Regions from separate parts of the Bradyrhizobium sp. BR 10261 genome, predicted to be linked through region 1. Evidence: predicted binding sites of a transcription regulator. Region 1 holds the regulator's gene; each other region holds the start of a gene.

Region 1 (6,448 bases):
CGGCTTGGTCGCCGCAACGACGACGGCGGCGTTCGCTGCCGACATCACCGGCGCAGGTGCGACGTTCCCGTTCCCGATCTATTCGAAGTGGGCTGATGCCTACAAGAAGGAGACCGGCAACGGTCTGAACTACCAGTCGATCGGTTCCGGCGGCGGCATCAAGCAGATTCAGGCCAAGACCGTGACCTTCGGTGCCACCGACATGCCGCTCAAGGCCGAGCAGCTCGAGAAGGACGGCCTTGCCCAGTGGCCGATGGTGATGGGCGCCATCGTTCCGGTCGTCAACCTCGAAGGCGTCAAGCCTGGCGAGATGGTGTTCGACGGCGAGACGCTCGCCAACATCTATCTCGGCAAGATCACCAAGTGGGACGACGCCGCGATCAAGAAGCTCAATCCGAACGTGAAGCTGCCGTCGGAGGCGATCACCGTGGTTCGCCGCTCGGACGGTTCGGGCACCACCTTCAACTTCACCAACTATCTCTCCAAGGTCAGCGCCGACTGGAAGAGCAAGGTCGGTGAGGGCACCGCGGTCGAATGGCCGGTTGGCGTCGGCGCCAAGGGCAACGAAGGCGTTTCGGGCAACATCAGCCAGACCAAGAATTCGATCGGCTATGTCGAGTACGCCTACGCCAAGCAAAACAAGCTGACCTACACCAAGATGGTCAATAAGGGTGGCAAGACCGTTGAGCCCGCCACCGAGGCCTTCCAGGCGGCCGCCGCCAATGCCGACTGGTCCAAGGCGCCCGGCTACTACGTCATCCTGACCGACCAGCCCGGCGACAAGTCCTGGCCGATCACGGCGGCGACCTTCATCCTCATGCACAAGGATGCCACCGACAAGGCGGCCTCGCAGGAAGCCATCAAGTTCTTCCGCTGGGCCTTCAAGAACGGCGCGAAGGCAGCCGAGGAGCTCGATTACATCCCGATGCCGGACAGCGTCGTCCAGCAGATCGAGAAGACCTGGTCTGCCGAGATCAAGAGCTAAAGCTCTGAAGTCCGACGCTCGTGCCCCGTCGTTCCGGGGCGCGAGCGTGGCGAGCGAACCCGGAATCTCGAAATTCCGGGTCTGGTCCTTCGGACCATCCCGGAATGACGCGGGACAAATCGTCGACAAGACCGCTCCTTATCGGCGGCATGCAGATAGCGTAATACAGGGGATCGGCGTGGCAGAAATGGCTGTTCAGAGCGATGTAGTCGACGACGCTGGCCCCTATGATCGCGCGAAGGCCTTGAGCGCGTTCAAGCTCGGCGATGTCACCTTCTACTGGATCACCCGGCTTTCCGCGATCTCGGTGCTCCTCATCCTTGGCGGCATCATCCTGTCGCTAATCGTCGGTGCCTTCCCGGCGATGAAGGAATACGGCTTTGCGTTCCTGTGGACGCAGCGCTGGGCGCCGTCGGCCGATCCGCCCGTGCTCGGCGCGCTCGGACCGATGTACGGCACGCTCGTCACCTCCTTCATCGCGATGCTGATCGCCATTCCCGTCGGTCTCGGTATTGCGATCTTCCTGACCGAGCTCTGCCCGCAATGGCTGCGCCGTCCGATCGGCATGGCGGTGGAGCTGCTCGCCGGCATTCCCTCGATCATCTACGGCATGTGGGGCTTCTTCGTGCTGGGGCCGTTCCTGGCCAATACCTTCCAGCCCTTGATGATCAGGATCTTCGACGGCGTCCCGGTGCTGGGCGCGATCTTCGCAGGTCCCCCGTCCTATCTCAGCCTGTTCAATGCCGCGCTGATTCTCGCGATCATGGTGCTGCCCTTCATCACCTCGATCTCGGTCGACGTGTTCAAGACCGTGCCGCCGGTGCTGAAAGAGGCCGCCTATGGTGTCGGCTGCACCACCTGGGAAGTGGTGCGTAGCGTCGTGATCCCCTACACCCGTGTCGGCATCATCGGCGGTGTCATGCTGGCCCTGGGCCGCGCGCTCGGCGAGACCATGGCGGTGACCTTCATCATCGGCAACTCGTTCCGCATCTCGTCATCGATCTTCGCGCCTGGCACCACGATCTCGGCGGCGATCGCATCCGAATTCGCCGAGAGCGACGGCCTGCACCAGTCCGGCTTGATCTTGCTCGGCCTGTTGCTGTTCGTGCTGACATTCTTCGTGCTCGCCGCCGCCCGGCTGATGCTGCTGCGCCTGGAAACGAAGGCGGGGAAGTGACATGAACCCGATTTATGTACGCCGCCGCCGCAAGGACATCATCGTTCGAGGGCTCTGCTTCGGAGCCGCCGCCATCGGCGTTACCTGGCTCGCGCTGATCCTGCTCACGTTGCTCTATAACGGCATCGCCGGCCTGAATCTCGACCTGTTCGTCGCCGATACCCCGCCGCCGGGCTCGACCGAAGGCGGCCTGCGCAACGCCATCGTCGGCTCACTGATCATGACCGTGATCGGCGTCGGCATCGGCGCGCCGCTCGGCCTGTTCGCCGGCACCTATCTCGCCGAGTACGGCCGTAACGACAAGCTGACCTCGGTGATCCGCTTCATCAACGACATCCTGCTGTCGGCGCCCTCGATCATCATCGGCCTGTTCATCTACGGTGCGGTGGTGGTGCCGATGCGCGGCTTCTCGGCGATTGCGGGCTCGCTCGCGCTGGCCGTCATCGTGATCCCGGTGGTGCTGCGCACGACCGAGGACATGTTGCTGCTGGTGCCGAACGCGCTGCGCGAGGCCGCTTCCGCCCTCGGCCTGCCGCGCTCGCTGGTGATCAAGCGGATCGCCTATCGTGCGGCCCGCTCCGGCCTCATCACCGGCGTGCTGCTCGCCACCGCCCGCGTCGCCGGCGAAACCGCGCCGCTGCTCTTCACCGCGCTGTCGAACCAGTTCTTCAGCCTCGGCCTGAACAAGACCATGGCGAACCTGCCCGTCACCATCAACAATTTCGTCCAGAGCCCTTACGCCTATTGGAAGCAGCTCGCCTGGAGCGGTGCGCTGTTGATCACGCTCACCGTGCTTGCCCTGAACATTGGCGCCCGCATCCTCGGTGCCGAGAGGACCGCAAAATGACCGACCTGTCCGTATCCGTGAGCTCCAACGCTCACCTCGCCTCGCAGCAGCCGCTGCCGGAAGCTCCGGCCAAGGTGACGGTGCGCAACCTCAATTTCTATTACGGCGAGCACCAGGCGCTGAAGAACATCAATCTGACGCTCGGTACCAACCGCGTCACCGCCTTCATCGGCCCGTCCGGTTGCGGCAAGTCGACCCTGCTGCGCATCTTCAACCGGATGTATGACCTCTATCCGGGCCAGCGCGTCACCGGTCAGCTGATGCTGGACCAGACCAACATCCTCGACCCCAAGCTGGATCTCAACCTGCTGCGCGCCCGCGTCGGCATGGTGTTCCAGAAGCCGACGCCGTTCCCGATGACGATCTACGAGAACATCGCCTTCGGCATCCGCCTCTATGAGAAGATCTCGAAGTCCGAGATGGACGACCGCGTCGAGAAGGCGCTGCGCGGCGGCGCGCTGTGGAACGAGGTCAAGGACAAGCTCAACGCCTCCGGCCTGTCGCTCTCGGGCGGCCAGCAGCAGCGCCTCTGCATCGCCCGCACCGTCGCGGTGCGGCCTGAAGTGATCCTGTTCGACGAACCCTGCTCGGCGCTCGATCCGATCTCGACCGCCAAGGTCGAGGAGCTGATCCAGGAACTGTCCGAGAACTACACCATCGCGATCGTCACCCACAACATGCAGCAGGCGGCCCGCGTCTCCGACAAGACCGCCTTCATGTATCTGGGCGAGCTGATCGAGTTCGACGACACCAGCAAGATCTTCACGTCGCCGTCGGACCGGCGCACGCAGGATTACATCACCGGCCGGTTCGGCTGAGGAGACAGGACATGGCTTCCGAACATACCGCAAAAGCCTTCGACACCGACCTTCAGGAGCTCACCCGCCTGGTCGCCGAGATGGGCGGCATCGCCGAGCGCATGATCGTCGATTCCGTCGATGCGCTGATCCGCCGCGACGTCGCGCTGGGCCAGCGCGTCGTCACCATCGATGCCGAGCTCGACGCGCTCCAGAAGAAGATCGAGGAGCGCGCCGTGCTGACCATCGCGCGCCGCCAGCCGATGGCGGTGGACTTGCGCGAGATCGTCGGCGCCATGCGGGTTGCGACCGACCTCGAGCGCATCGGCGACCTCGCCAAGAACATGGGCAAGCGCGTCGCGGCGCTGGAGACGGATTTCCATCCGCTCAAGCTGTTCCGCGGCCTCGAGCACATGACAGACCTCGTGCAGCAGCAGGTCAAATCGGTGCTGGACGCCTATGCCGCGCACGATCTGCCGGCGGCGATGGCGGTGTGGAAGGGTGACGAGGAAGTCGATGCCATCTGCACCTCGCTGTTCCGCGAGCTCCTCACCTACATGATGGAGGATCCGCGCAACATCTCGTTCTGCATCCATCTGATGTTCTGCGCCAAGAACATCGAGCGGATCGGCGACCACGCCACCAACATCGCCGAGACCGTATTCTACATGATCGAAGGCCAGGCCATCACCGACAAGCGGCCGAAGGGCGACATGACGACGTTCGCCACGACGGTCCCGAACACCTGATTACGCAAGGAGCGACGAGCCCATGGGCGCACGCATTATGGTGGTTGAGGACGAGGAAGCTCTGACCGAGCTTCTCCGCTACAACCTCGAAGGCGACGGCTATGACGTGGAGACGGTGATGCGCGGCGACGACGCCGACACCCGCCTCAAGGAGCACATCCCCGATCTGATCGTGCTCGACTGGATGTTGCCGGGCCTGTCCGGGATCGAGCTATGCCGCCGGTTGCGGACGCGATCCGACACCAAGCAGCTGCCGATCATCATGCTCACCGCGCGCGGCGAGGAGAGCGAGCGTGTCAGGGGCCTTGCCACCGGCGCCGACGATTACATCGTCAAGCCGTTCTCGGTGCCCGAGCTGCTCGCGCGGGTGAAGGGCCTGCTGCGGCGCGCCAGCCCCGAGCGGCTCGCGACCGTGCTCGCCTTCGGCGACATCGAGCTCGATCGCGAGAAGCGCCGCGTGGCGCGCTCGGGCCGGCCGATCGATCTCGGACCGACCGAATATCGCCTGCTGGAGTTCTTCCTGGAGCATCCCGGCCGGGTGTTCTCGCGCGAGCAGCTACTCGACAGCGTCTGGGGCCGCGACATCTATATCGACGAACGCACCGTCGACGTGCATATCGGCCGCCTGCGCAAGCTGCTCAATCTCGGCCGCGAGCAGGACCCGATCCGCACCGTTCGCGGCGCAGGCTACGCGCTCGACGATCGCTTCGCGAAGGCCGAGCAGACGTCAAGCTAAGCTGCCCGCCAGCAAACAAAAAAAAGCGCGCCAGGTGGCGCGCTTTTTTTCGTCCCGGCCTGTACCGCGACGATGTCGTCTGAACCAAGTACTCAGCGCGTGCCCGGCTTCGCCGGCGCCCGTCGGCGATCCGCCGCCGGCTGATACGCCACGCGCGAGTGCTGGGCGCAGTAGGGCAGGCCGGAGAGCGCCTTGCCGCCGCAGAAGAAGAAATCCGGGCTTGAGGGATCGCCGACCGGCCAGTGGCAGGTGGCCTCGTTCAATTCGAGCAACGAGAGCCGCTGGCTCATCGGCACAACGTTGTCGTAGGTAACAGGTTCAGCCTCGACCTCGACCTCGAAAGCTTGCGCAAGCGCGGTGTTGCCGCGCGCCATGGGGCGGCTCACCCGCATCATGTGCTGCGCGGGACGCGCCTTGCGCGGCCGCGGAGCTGCTGATGAGGGGCTCTTGGCGCGGCCGGACAGGCCGAGCCTGTGCACCTTGCCGATTACGGCGTTGCGGGTCACGTTTCCAAGCTCAGCGGCGATCTGGCTGGCCGAAAGTCCGGCCTCCCAGAGCTTTTTCAGCTGCTCGACGCGATCATCTGACCAGGTCAAAACCGTCATTGCATCCTTTCCTTCGCCGGCGCCAGCCATCTGCGGGGCCTCACGACGAATGCCTAAGCTTCGAAAAACCCGTGCCGCCAGAATCCCTTAAGGCTCGCCGGGCGCACCAGATGCGCCCGAACGTTTACGCCGGTACATGAGGACTTTTGGGATCAGAACCGCTGCACGAGATGTCGTATCTGACAAGCCAAACGCTACAATATGCCGTGACTCACGCGCAAGAGTCCGCCGACTCGCGTCCACATGTTCCGTGGCGAAAATCCCGCAAAATCGCCACCGCAAGACTACGGATTCAGCGTTTCGCGAGGCTTTCCGGGCGGCATTGACACCCGTATTGCCAAGCATAAGATAGTCGCGCGTGCCGCCCTTAAAAGGCGGCACGTTTCGTTTTCCGGGCCAAATGACGCGCTGCGCCATGCGTGTTCAGGCCGTCCGAAACATCCTGATGACCACCAAAGAGATCGTCATGACCAACAGCGCCGCGCCGCATTTGCTCCCCGTTTTCGCCAGGGCCGATATCGGTTTTGAGCGCGGTGAAGGCGTCTGGTTGAT
Region 2 (6,448 bases), on a different contig from region 1:
AGCGCCTTGAGGGCTTGGTCGACATTGTTATCGCGAACGAGAACCTGCACGCGGCATCCTCTTCAGTGGATCGGATTTGAATTCTGGTAAGACGAAGGGATGGCAAAAAGCGCAAGCCCTTAACCTTGAGGGCGCGGATGTATCAGACAAAACCTGAGATGTCCACCGGCCAAGCAGGTTTTCGGACCAAGTTCAGCCATTAAATGCGGCGAAAATGCTCCCGTGCGGCCCGATTTGGGTGGTTTTGGCGCCAAGGACGGGCTGTTCCCGGCCGGGTTGCGCCGGACATCAGAAATCAGGGGAGACGCCACATGGACATGAAGAAATACGCTGCCGAGGCCATCGGCACGTTCTGGCTCACATTCGCAGGCTGCGGCAGCGCGGTGATCGCCGCCGGCTTTCCGCAGGTCGGCATTGGCCTCGTCGGCGTGTCCCTGGCCTTTGGCCTCAGCGTCGTCACCATGGCCTATGCGATCGGCCACATCTCGGGCTGCCATCTCAACCCGGCCGTGACGGTCGGCCTTGCCGCCGGCGGGCGCTTTCCGGCAGGCCAGATCCTGCCTTACGTGATCGCGCAGGTCTGCGGCGCCATCGTCGCCGCCGAGCTGCTCTACGTGATCGCCAGCGGTGCGCCGGGCTTCGACGTCACCAAGGGCTTTGCCTCCAACGGTTACGACGCGCATTCGCCCGGCCAGTACAGCATGGTCGCGTGCTTCATCACCGAGGTGGTGATGACCCTGATGTTCCTGTTCGTCATCATGGGCGCGACCCATGGCCGCGCACCGGCAGGTTTCGCGCCGCTCGCGATCGGGCTGGCGCTGGTGATGATCCATCTCGTCAGCATCCCCGTCACCAACACGTCCGTGAATCCGGCGCGCAGCACGGGCCCGGCGCTGTTCGTCGGCGGCTGGGCTCTGGCGCAGCTCTGGCTGTTCTGGATCGCACCGCTGATCGGTGGCGCGCTGGGAGGCGTGATCTATCGCTGGCTCAGCGAGGAGCCCTCGGGTGTCGTCGCAGGCGTGAAGACGGCGTAATTCAAAAGTGGGATCGCGGCTACGGTCGCCTCACTTGCTCTTCGAGGGCCTGACCTCGGTGACGTGGCCCATCTTGCGGCCGGGGCGCGGGGCGCCCTTGCCGTAGATGTGGACAGTCGCGCCGGGCACGCTCAGCCACTTCTCGTAATCATTGATTTCGTCGCCGATCAGATTGGTCATGGTGACGACCTCACCGTGGCGCACGGGCTTGCCGAGCGGCCAGCCGGCGATGGCGCGGATGTGCTGCTCGAACTGCGAGACGGAGGCGCCGTCGAGCGTCCAGTGCCCGGAATTGTGCACGCGCGGGGCAATCTCGTTGACCAACACTTTCGATCCGCCGCCATTGGCCAGCACGAACATCTCCACCGCGAGCACACCGACATAGTCGAGCGCGGTTGCGATCTTGCCGGCAATGCTGCGCGCCTCTTCGGCCAGCGCATCCGGGATCGGCGCTGGTGCGCGGGAGATCTTCAGAATGTGGTCGCGATGCTCGTTCTCGGTGACGTCGAAGCATTCGACCTCGCCCGATGCAGCGCGCGCGGCGATGACGGAGATCTCGCGCTCGTACGGGATGAAGGCTTCCAGGATCGCCGATTTGGTGGCGAGGCTGGTCCACACTTTCGCAATGTCGTCGCCCTCGCGGATGATGGCCTGGCCCTTGCCGTCATAGCCGAAGCGGCGGGTCTTCAGCACCGCGGGAAGGCCAATTCTGACGATCGCCTCGCGCAGCGATGCGACCGAGGTGACGTCGGCATAGGCGGCGGTGCCGATACCGAGCCGCGTGACAAAATCCTTTTCTGCGAGCCGGTCCTGGGTGGTCTCGAGGATCTTGCGGTTGGGCAGCACCGGACGGCGCGAATCCAGCACCAGGGCCGCCGCGGATGGAACATTCTCGAATTCATAGGTGATGACGTCGACGTCGTGGGCGAACAGCTCGAGCGCCTCGACGTCGGCATATTCGGCGCAGGTCGCGTTCAGCACCACGTCGAAAGCCGGCGAGTCCGGATCGGGCGAAAACACCTGGCAGCGCAGGCCGAGCCGGGCCGCGGCCATGGCCAGCATTCGACCGAGTTGTCCGCCGCCGAGGATTCCGATGGTGTCGCCGGGCTTCAGCTTCACCTGCTTTGCGTCAGTCACGCCTTGCCCTCCGGGCGCTCGGCAACCGCCTCGGTCTGCGCCTTGCGCCAGGCCGCGAGGCGATCGGACAGTGCGGGATCGGACAGCGCCAGCACGGACGCCGCCAGCAGCGCCGCGTTGATCGCGCCGGCCTTGCCGATCGCGAGCGTACCGACCGGAATGCCGGCAGGCATCTGAACGATCGAATAGAGCGAATCGATGCCCTTGAGCGTCCTGGACTCGACGGGGACGCCGAACACAGGCAGTTCCGTCAGCGCCGCGGCCATGCCGGGCAGATGCGCGGCCCCGCCGGCGCCGGCGATGATGACCTTGAAGCCTTCAGCCTTGGCGCCCTTGGCGAAGGTAAACAGCCGGTCGGGGGTGCGGTGAGCCGAAACGATGCGGGTGTCGGAGGCGACACCGAGCGCTGCGAGCGTGTCGGCGGCATGCCGCATCGTCTCCCAGTCCGACTGGCTTCCCATGATGATGGCGATCGGCGCGGTCATGACATCAATTGTGCTCGGAAAACAGAAAGATAGGCCAGATTAACGGTTCCGGCCGGCGGCTCGCAAGGCGGTGGCAAGGAGAAGGGAATGCACTATCCTGTCTTGGTGAATCCCCGCAAGCCTTCATTGAGCAGGATGCCCATGAAGAAACCGAAAAGGGCGACCGCTGTGAAGGCCAAAAAGGGCCGGAAAACCAGCGGGCGCCGAACGAAAGCTGCAGCCAAGCGGGCTGCGGCTGCCGCGCCGCGTCGCGTGACCGCTATCGGCGCCAAGGAGGCCGGCAAGGACAGCAGCAAGGCGACCATCCGCAACCTGCGGACCAAGCTCGCGCAGGCGCTTCGACGCATCGCCGAGCTCGAGGCTGCAGCGGACACCGATTTCCTGCTCGACATTCCCAACCGGCGCGGCTTCGAGCGCGAGCTCCAGCGCGCCATCGCTTACATGAAGCGCTACCGTGCCAGCGGTGCGCTGATCGTGCTCGACGTCGACCGGCTGAAGCCGATCAATGATTCCTTCGGCCATGCTGCCGGCGACGAGGTGCTCAAGGCGATTGCGAACACGCTGACGCGACAGATCCGCGCGTCGGATGTGGTCGGCCGTCGCGGTGGCGATGAGTTTGCTCTGCTGTTGTGGAATCTCAGCGAGACCGACGCCAAGGCGAAGGCTGCCATCCTGGAGCAGGCGATCGACGATTTGTCGTTCACCTTTCGCGGGCAGCACGTGACCGCGGGCGCCTCCGCCGGTGTCGCGCTGCTCGGTGCGCACTCAGATGCTGCTCGTGCGCTGGAGGAGGCCGATGCCGCCATGTATGTGCGCAAGGCGCACCGGCGCCACGAGCCGGGGATCAGCTAGCGCATGATCCGACCCGAAGGGCCGCTTTAGCGCAAAGTGTGCAGCGGTTTTCCGAAGAGATCATGCTCAAACAATAAGACTCTACAGTGTTGCGAGATCTTCCGGCACGTTGCCGAATTTGCGCAGCAGCGTGGCATCGCCGAATTCACCGGTCATGGGATCGCCGCTGCGACTGAACGCGACTGCGCCGATATGGCCGGTGCCGCGTGCTAAGGCTTCGGCGCGCCGCAGCGCGGCCGTAGGGCTCTGGCATTCTTCTGCCGCGCCCGCGACAGGCGATCCGTCGGCATCGATCAGGAAGGGCATTGCAACGTAGTAGGTCACATCTGACATGGCGTTGCTCCAATGGTGGGGTCTTAGGCGGCGCTGCTCCTGCTGCGCGAAGCCTCCGGAATGCAGCCGGCGGAAATCGCCGCCTGCAATTCTTCCAGCTCGGCTTCCAGATATTCGTTGGCCATGATCAGCGCTTTGATGGTGCTGCGCAGGTTGCCGTCGCACATCGCGATCGCCTGATCGCAGGCCTGTTCATAGTGGCTGTGGTCGAGAAGGGCTGGGACTGACATCGGCGGTGTCCTTGCGGGTGTCCTTGGGTATTAGCTGTGGGCGTTAGCCTTGGGTGTTAGCCTTGGGCGTTAGCCTTAGGTGTTCTTGGGGCGGTGGGATTGATGTTCTTCTTTTGTTCTTTTTGAGTCAAGTGGATTCACGTGGCGGCAAATCCGCGACCGCTCACGGATCAGGCAATGATGTCAGGGGTAATCTGGTCTTCGATGAACGCGATACGGTCCCGCAACAACAGCTTGCGTTTCTTCAACCGCTGCAACCGCAACAGGTCGGGGGCAGGCGATTGATGCAGTGCATCGATCGCCGCGTCGAGATCTCGGTGTTCCTGCTGCAACCGGGTGAGCTCGGCTTCGAGTTCACGCTCGTCTTCATGGGTCATGTCTGCGGTGGCCGAAAACCGAAAGGCTTGAGATCAAGGCTGTGGATGCCCTGTGGAAATTATCGTCCTTGCGCGGCGTGATCGCAAGCGATCTGCGGCCCTCCTGCACCCCTCTCCCGCAAGATATTTCGACGATTCGGGAAGCGCGCGGCGCAAGCACATTGATATCATGGATTTTTCGACGCGCGGTTCCTTACTCACGCTTCATTACATATGAATTTTCAAAAATGACCGTCTAACGACGGATACATATCGACAGAACGAATCGCTGATGTACACTTGCGCGTCCGGATCGAATCCAAGGTTCACCCCTACCGAGGAGGTTTCGAATGACAATTCAGGCACATCTGGTTGAATTGGAACGGAAGCACAAAACTCTCGAAAACGAATTGCACGAAGCGCTCGTGCACCTTTCAACAGACGACCTGCAAATTGTTGAGTTGAAGCGCCGCAAACTGATGGTCAAGGACCAGATTGAACGACTGAAGCAGACCGGCGACACGCTTCACTAGTAACCCCCGTAACAGCGTCAAGTTTGATCGTATCCTTTCAGGCAGGGACGAAAGCCTTTGCGCTCGTCCCTGCGGCAAGGTGCGCACCCGCGCGATCATCGTCGTGCAGCGGGTTTTATTTGGACGCGTTTTCTTGACGCGAACCGATTTTCACTTCGCGCGCAAGCGCTCTCTCAAGCGCGATGAGATTGGGTTGAATCGTCATCGCGCTTTAGCTCTTTGTTTGAGCATGATCTCCGCGCAAACGCGTTCCGCTGATGTCGCGAGGGAAAACCGCTTCACGCTATTCCGGATCGTGCTCTAGATTTCCGCGAGCTCTGCGACGTGGTCCGCGATCGCGAGCGACGACGTCAGTCCCGGCGATTCGATGCCGAACAGATTGATCAGTCCTGCGACACCATGGTCGCGCGGACCCTGCATGAGAAAATCCTGCGTTGCCACCGCCGGCGGTACGATCTTGGGGCGGATGCCCGAATAACTCGGCATCAACGCGCCATCGGGCAGCGTCGGCCAGTATTTGCGGATTGCAGGATAGAACCGCTCGGCGCGCGACGGATCGACCTCATAGTCGATCGTCTCGATCCATTCGACATCGGGGCCGAATCGCGCCTGTCCTGCCATGTCCAGCGTCAGATGCACCCCAAGCCCGCCGGGTTCGGGCACCGGATAGATCAGGCGCGAGAACGGCGCGCGCGCATTGCAGCTGAAATAATTGCCCTTGGCGAGATAGGCCGGCGGAATCCGGTCGATCGGCATGCCGTCGATGTGGCGCGCTACTGATGTCGCCGACAATCCCGCGGCATTGACGAGCAGGTCGCATTGCAACGTCATCGGCGCTTCGCCGCCGGCTTCGAGCTCGATCACGCCCGCCTCCGCCTTGGCGCGGATCAGCGGCGTGTGAAACGCAAAGGCCGCGCCCGCCTCCTCGGCCTCACCCCGCAGTGAGAGCATATAGGCATGGCTGTCGATGATGCCTGTCGACGGCGACAGCAGGGCGGCGTCGCAGGCCAGAGCCGGCTCCAGCGCGCGCGCGGCCTCGCCGGACAGCAACTGCATGTCGAGCACGCCATTGGCCTCGGCATGCGCCTTGATCGATTGCAGCTTCTCGGTTTCATTCGCATTGGTCGCGACGATCAGCTTGCCGCAGTTCTTGTGCGGAATGCCGCGCTCGTCGCAATAGCGATACAGCGCATGCTTGCCGCTGACGCACATGCGCGCCATCCAGCTTCCGGCACGGTAGTAGATCCCGGCATGGATCACTTCGCTGTTGCGTGAGGAGGTCACGGTGCCGATGGCCTCGGCTTCCTCGAGCACGATCACCTCGCGCCCGGCCTGTGCGAGCCTCCTTGCCACCGCGAGCCCGATCACGCCGGCTCCGACGACGACGCAATCCACCCTATCCATGGCGATGCAGAAGTCCCGACGAAGGTGGTGCCGATGGTTCCGGTTTGCCTGGGAAACGCGCTGCGCGGGCGTTATCCGTTAAGA
Region 3 (6,448 bases), on a different contig from region 1:
GAGCACCTCGTTCTCGAGGAAGATCACCGGATTGGGATCGCGGATCGCAGCCTTGAGCAGGCCCTTGTAGTCGGCGGCCGAGTACGGCGCGATGACCTTGAGACCCGGAACGTTCGAGTACCAGGCCGAATAATCCTGGCTGTGCTGGGCGGCGACGCGCGCGGCGGCGCCGTTGGGGCCGCGGAACACGATCGAGCAGCCCATCTGGCCGCCCGACATGTAGAGCGTCTTGGCCGCGGAGTTGATGATCTGGTCGATCGCCTGCATGGCGAAGTTGAAGGTCATGAACTCGACGACCGGCTTCAACCCGGTCATGGCAGCGCCGACGCCGACGCCGGCAAAACCGTGCTCGGTGATCGGGGTGTCGATCACGCGCCGCGCGCCGAACTCCTGCAGCAGGCCCTGCGTGACCTTGTAGGCGCCCTGATATTCGGCGACCTCTTCGCCCATCACGAAGACATCAGGATCGCGGCGCATCTCTTCAGCCATGGCGTCGCGCAGCGCTTCGCGGATGGTCTGTGTGATCATCTCGGTGCCGGCGGGCACTTCCGGATCGGGTTCGGCGACAGCCTGTGGCGCTGGAGCAGCCTTCGGCGCGGGTGCTTCGGCCTTGGCAGCGGCGGGCGGCGCGGACTCCGCGGCCTTCGCCGCCGGTGCAGGCGCCTTCGCCAGATCGGCGGCGCTCTCGCCATCGGCGAGAATGGTCGCGATCGGCGTGTTCACGGCAACGTCGGCTGTCCCCTCGGGAATCAGGATCTTGCCGAGCGTGCCCTCATCGGTCGCCTCGACCTCCATGGTGGCCTTGTCGGTCTCGATCTCGGCGATGACGTCGCCGGACTTGATCGTCTCGCCCTCTTTTTTCAGCCATTTGGCGAGGTTGCCCTTTTCCATCGTGGGCGACAACGCGGGCATCAGCACTTGAATTGGCATATCGACTCCAAAGAAAGCTTGCGCGCCCTTAGCGGTAAACGTCGGTCCAGAGCTCGGCGGCATCCGGCTCGGGATCATGCTGGGCAAAGTCGGCGGAGGCGTTGACGATGTCCCGCACCTCGGCATCGATCGCCTTGAGATCGGCCTCGCTGACCTTGGCCGCCAACAGGCGGTTACGCACCTGCTCGATCGGATCCTGGTCGTGACGGACCTTCTCGACCTCCTCGCGCGTGCGGTATTTCGCCGGGTCGGACATCGAGTGGCCGCGATAGCGGTAGGTCTGCATCTCAAGGATGTAGGGGCCCTTGCCGGCGCGGCACCAGGCCGCCGCCTCCTCGCCCGCGGCCTTGACGGCGCGGACGTCCATGCCGTCGACCTGCTTGCCGGGGATGTTGAAGGACACGCCGCGCTTGGAAAAGTCCTGCTGCGCCGAGGCGCGCGAGACCGAAGTGCCCATGGCGTAGCGGTTGTTCTCGATGACGTAGATCACCGGCAATTTCCAGAGCTCCGCCATGTTGAAGCTCTCATAGACCTGGCCTTGGTTGGCCGCACCGTCGCCGAAATAGGTGACGCTGACATTGCCGTTGCTGCGGTAATTGTTGGCGAAGGCAAGACCGGTGCCGAGCGAAACCTGCGCACCGACGATGCCGTGGCCGCCATAGAAGTGCTTCTCCTTGCTGAACATGTGCATGGAGCCGCCCTTGCCCTTGGAATAGCCGCCGCGGCGTCCCGTAAGCTCGGCCATCACCCCATTGGCCTCCATGCCGGTGGCAAGCATATGGCCGTGGTCGCGATAGCCGGTGATGACCTGATCGCCCTCTTTCAGGGCCATCTGCATACCAACTACCACGGCTTCCTGGCCGATATAGAGATGGCAGAAGCCGCCGATCGCACCCATGCCGTAGAGCTGGCCGGCCTTTTCCTCGAACCGCCGGATCAGGAGCATGTCGCGGAGCGCCTTCAGCTCCTGCTCCCTGGTGAATTCCGGGGGCGAACCGCCGTTGGTTTTATCGTGCTCAGCGCTTGCGGCGGCTTTCTTGGGTGCGGCCATGGGAATTCCGGGTCAGAGAAATCTAGGTCCTCTCTAACCTAACTCAATCGGGTGTGAAAGCACCGCAGCGGCATAGGACGACTTTCATTATGCCGCACTGCAGCGTGGCCGAAATTTTGCAAAACTTTTGGCGCTGGATCAGGCAACATTAGCTCCGCGCCTGCGAGAGCTCTGCACACAAGCGCGGCGACGACATCGGACACGCATATCTCGGGTGCCGAGCCCCGCGGCGTGTCCGATTCGAACCGCCGGACCTACCAGCCCAGCTCGCGCAAATACGCAGCGCGGGCGGCAACGCCAGTGTGCGTGAAGTCGGTGAAGACGCCATCGACGCCAAGCCGGAAAAATTTGAGATATTCCTTGGCCGGATCGGCGTGATAGTCGGCTGCAAGATATTTCTTCTCGTTACGGAACGTGAAGACGTGGACGAACAGGCCGAGCTTGTGCGCATCGGCAATCAGGCCGGTCGCCTCCTGGGTCGAAGCTGCCGGTGTCGATCCCTTGTAGGGCGTGCCGTCGGCATTGGTGTCCTTCCACAAGGCGACCTTAAGCGGAACGATATAGGGCTTCCACGGACCGATGCCTTCGGCATAGGTCTTGATCTCGGCGAGGCCCTCAGGCGTCAGCATCGCATCATACAAGCGTGCATCGCCCGCCACCGTCCAGTCGAACGGACGTGAATTGGTGATGTTGTCGAGCAGCACCTTGCCGGTCTTGAAGTCGATGCCGTTGCCGTCGATGAGCTGCACCTGCCGGGTCTGAAGGCCATGGTTACGCATATATTTCAGGCTGCCGGGCTCGAAGCTCTGAACCAGGATGGGCGCGTCCTTGGTGTTGAGGCCGTTGTCGTTGATGATCTTGATCAGGGCATCTTCCAACGGACGGCTGCCCGGCGCGCCGCAGCCGTTTGCGATTGCCTGGGCATTGTTCCAGGTCGGATTCTTGGTTTCCGGATAGACCAGGATGGGACGCCCCGTCTCCTTGCTCTTGGCCTTGGCGATATCGAGGATGTCCTGGAAGCTGATGACGGGGAATTTGCCGTTGAAGATCTTCGGCCGCTCATTGGCCGCATCGTAGGTGGTGCCGCGGATCCACTGCTTCAGCTCGGCCATGGTGAAGTCGGTGAGCGACCAATCATTGGTGTGATCCTCACCGTCGACGATCAATGACTTCAGCACCGATTTGGGATCGGAGGGATCGGTGAGATCCGTGAGATAGTCGGCCGGCGTGCCGGCGGCGGCCGGCGCCTTGACGCGCACACCTGATACTGTGCGCTTGCGGGCTGCGACCGCTGTGTTGGTCTTCGCCACGTCGGCCACATTGGTGTTGTCGGCCAGCCAGGGGTTGTGACGCGCGACCAGGACGCAGTCCTTGGTGAGGTGCAGATCCTCTTCGAGCGCGTCGGTTCCGAGCGCGGCCGCGAGCTCGTAGGAGGCCTCGGTCTCTTCGGGCACCAGCCCCGGCACGCCGCGATGTCCGAGGATCAGCGGCGCCTTTCCGTCGACGGTCAGAAACGGCTTGGCACCCGATGGCGCAGACTGGGCCACCGCCATCGACGGCACCAGCAACGCCAAGGCCGCGCCGAGCAGCATCGCTCTGACATGCATCTTCCGCCGCAAGAGATTGTTCGTCATGGCCGCGCCTCCCTCTGTGCCTCGCATCGCGTCGTCGCGATCGGCTGTCGTCTTGTCTCAATAATCTGACAGACGGATGACGGCGGGTCGGGCGGTCACGGATGTGCACAGGCGGCGCCCTTCCAACGCCGCCTGTGCCTTCTCAATCAGACCTGTCGATCAGAAGAAGCCGAGCTTCTTCGGGCTGTAGCTGACCAGGAGGTTCTTGGTCTGCTGATAGTGATCGAGCATCATCTTGTGGGTCTCGCGACCGACGCCCGACTGCTTGTAGCCACCGAAGGCGGCATGGGCGGGATAGGCATGGTAGCAATTGGTCCAGACCCGGCCGGCCTGGATCGCCCGGCCGAAGCGGTAGCAGCGGTTGGCGTCGCGGCTCCAGACGCCGGCCCCGAGGCCATAGAGCGTGTCGTTGGCGATCGCGAGCGCTTCGTCGTCGGACTTGAAGGTCGTGACCGAGACCACGGGGCCAAAAATCTCCTCCTGGAAGATCCTCATCTTGTTGTGGCCTTCGAACACCGTCGGCTGGACGTAGAAGCCGCCCGAGAGGTCGCCGCCGAGCTCGGCGCGTCCGCCGCCGGCCAGCACCTTCGCGCCCTCCTCTTTGCCAATGTCGATATAGGACAGGATCTTTGCGAGCTGCTCGCTGGAGGCTTGCGCGCCGATCATGGTGTCGGCCGCACGCGGATCGCCCTGCTTGATGGCGGCGACGCGCTTCAGCGCCCGCTCCATGAAGCGATCGTAGATATCGGCGTGGACCAGCGCCCGGCTCGGACAGGTGCAGACCTCGCCCTGGTTCAGCGCGAACATGACAAAGCCTTCGATCGCCTTGTCGAAGAAATCGTCGTCTTCGGCGGTGACGTCCTTGAAGAAGATGTTCGGCGATTTGCCGCCGAGCTCCAGCGTCACGGGAATCAGGTTCTGGCTGGCATATTGCATGATCAGCCGGCCGGTCGTGGTCTCGCCGGTGAAGGCGATTTTTGCGATCCGCGGGCTGGAGGCGAGCGGCTTGCCGGCCTCCAGGCCAAAGCCGTTGACGATGTTGAGCACGCCCGGCGGCAGGAGATCGCCGATGATCTCGGCCCACACGATAATCGAGGCCGGGGTCTGCTCGGCGGGCTTGAGCACCACGCAATTGCCGGCGGCAAGCGCCGGCGCGAGCTTCCAGCACGCCATCAGGAGGGGGAAGTTCCAGGGGATGATCTGGCCGACGACACCGAGCGGCTCGTGGAAATGATAGGCGATCGTGTCGTGGTCGATCTCGCCGATCGAGCCTTCCTGGGCGCGGACGACGCCGGCGAAATAGCGGAAATGATCGATGGCGAGCGGCAGGTCGGCGGCCCGGGTCTCGCGGATCGGCTTGCCGTTATCCCAGGTCTCGGCGATCGCGAGGCGCTCGAGATTCTCCTCCATGCGATCGGCGATCTTGTTGAGGATCGCAGCGCGCTCGGCGACGCTGGTGCGTCCCCAGGCTGCCTTGGCGGCATGGGCCGCATCGAGGGCGGCTTCGACGTCCTGTGCGTCGGAGCGCGCGATCTTGCAGACGATCTTGCCGGTCACCGGCGAGGCGTTGTCGAAATATTTGCCCGAGATCGGCGCCACGAACTTGCCGCCGATGAAATTGTCGTAGCGTTCGGCGAACGGGCTTTGGGTGACGCCGAGGAATTCAACCTTGTTCATTGATCACTCCCGATGTTGATGTTTGCGCCAATCGTCGTGTGTTCACGACTTGCGCCAACGATCTCGCGGGAGGTGCTTTCTGTCAGCCCGGGTGGATGCGAAGGTGGAGCGGACCTGTCGCAGAACTGCGACAGTCGTGGGTGATACGCTCTGCTTCCACGTCGTCATTGCGAGCGCAGCGAAGCAATCCAGAATCCCTGCTTGGGGACACTGGATTGCTTCGTCGCAAGGGCTCCTCGCAATGACCAATGAGGAAGCAGCGGCCTCAGTGCTTCAGCTCGAACCGCTTCAGCTTCCGGTGCAGCGTGGCGCGGCTGACGCCGAGGGCCTTGGCGGCGGCCGACACGTTGCCGCCGGCGCGGAGCAGCGCCCGCTGCAGCACCGCGCGCTGGCCGCCGGCGAGATGATCCTGTGCGGGCTCGCCGCCGAGCAGGTCTGCCGCGGGAACCGGCCGCAGCGCCCTGCCCGGCACGATCCCGAGTCCGGCCCGGGCGGTGCGGGTCGCGCCGATCACGAGATCGTCCGCATCGACAGCGACGAGTCCGATCGACTGGCCGTCCGGTCCTTGTGTCAGCACGATGCGGGCATGGGCGAAGGCGCGGCGAAACAAATCAGCCTCGATGCGCCTCGCCGCCTCGGCCGCGGCCAGCGCGATCAGGCTGGAGAACGCGTCGGTGCGGTCGGCACGGCAGGAGGAGACGTCGAGCACGCCGGCAAAGGCCGCCTCGTGATCGTAGATCGGAACGGCGGTGCAGCTGAGCAGCGTGTTGCGGGTGAAGAAGTGCTGGTCGCGATCGATCGTCAGCGGCCGCTGCTCGACGACACAGGTGCCGATACCATTGGTGCCCTCGTGCTCCTCGCTCCAGAGCGCGCCGGTCCACAGGCCCCAGGATTGGAATGTTGCATCATCCGCCGGCGTGCCACGGCGGTCGACCGGTACACCGTCGCCATCGGCAAGCAGCACGCAACAGCCGGCCGCGCCAACTGCCTGATAGAGCCGGTCCATGGCGCCTTGCGCGGCGGCGAGCAGCGGCGCGATGCGCTCGCGCGCCTGTCTCAGCTCGACGTCACTCAGCCGCAGCGGCGCGCTGCGGCCGGAAGGGTCGAGATGATGCAAACGGGACGAACGGCGCCACGAGGCCACGAGTGCGGACCG

The links. Region 1 encodes PhoB, which activates phosphate uptake and scavenging genes when phosphate is short. Its sites were predicted from a motif close to TGTCATNNANCTGTCAT; they were not measured.
Region 2: a site for PhoB is predicted at 4,676-4,692, ahead of HYH07_RS15555 (YdcH family protein). Genes of this name have one in related genera too.
Region 3: a site for PhoB is predicted at 3,681-3,697, ahead of HYH07_RS29150 (glycerophosphodiester phosphodiesterase family protein). Genes of this name have one in related genera too.

Annotation. Positions count from the first base shown of each region.
Region 1 is NZ_JACOFQ010000016.1:97,411-103,858, forward strand. Features, by position in the region: gene pstS (phosphate ABC transporter substrate-binding protein PstS) at 1-985, shown strand, start outside; gene pstC (phosphate ABC transporter permease subunit PstC) at 1,173-2,162, shown strand; gene pstA (phosphate ABC transporter permease PstA) at 2,164-3,009, shown strand; gene pstB (phosphate ABC transporter ATP-binding protein PstB) at 3,006-3,827, shown strand; gene phoU (phosphate signaling complex protein PhoU) at 3,839-4,555, shown strand; gene phoB (phosphate regulon transcriptional regulator PhoB) at 4,578-5,291, shown strand; gene HYH07_RS20045 (GcrA family cell cycle regulator) at 5,384-5,896, opposite strand; gene HYH07_RS20050 (aspartate aminotransferase family protein) at 6,363-6,448, shown strand, end outside.
Region 2 is NZ_JACOFQ010000011.1:188,978-195,425, reverse strand. Features, by position in the region: gene rpsU (30S ribosomal protein S21) at 1-50, opposite strand, end outside; gene aqpZ (aquaporin Z) at 312-1,034, shown strand; gene HYH07_RS15585 (5-(carboxyamino)imidazole ribonucleotide synthase) at 1,065-2,171, opposite strand; gene purE (5-(carboxyamino)imidazole ribonucleotide mutase) at 2,168-2,656, opposite strand; gene HYH07_RS15575 (GGDEF domain-containing protein) at 2,798-3,508, shown strand; gene HYH07_RS15570 (hypothetical protein) at 3,590-3,841, opposite strand; gene HYH07_RS15565 (hypothetical protein) at 3,865-4,071, opposite strand; gene HYH07_RS15560 (YdcH family protein) at 4,242-4,448, opposite strand; gene HYH07_RS15555 (YdcH family protein) at 4,778-4,960, shown strand; gene HYH07_RS15550 (NAD(P)/FAD-dependent oxidoreductase) at 5,261-6,364, opposite strand.
Region 3 is NZ_JACOFQ010000031.1:32,052-38,499, forward strand. Features, by position in the region: gene HYH07_RS29140 (pyruvate dehydrogenase complex E1 component subunit beta) at 1-930, opposite strand, end outside; gene pdhA (pyruvate dehydrogenase (acetyl-transferring) E1 component subunit alpha) at 959-1,981, opposite strand; gene HYH07_RS29150 (glycerophosphodiester phosphodiesterase family protein) at 2,236-3,615, opposite strand; gene adh (aldehyde dehydrogenase) at 3,775-5,292, opposite strand; gene HYH07_RS29160 (GAF domain-containing protein) at 5,558-6,448, opposite strand, start outside.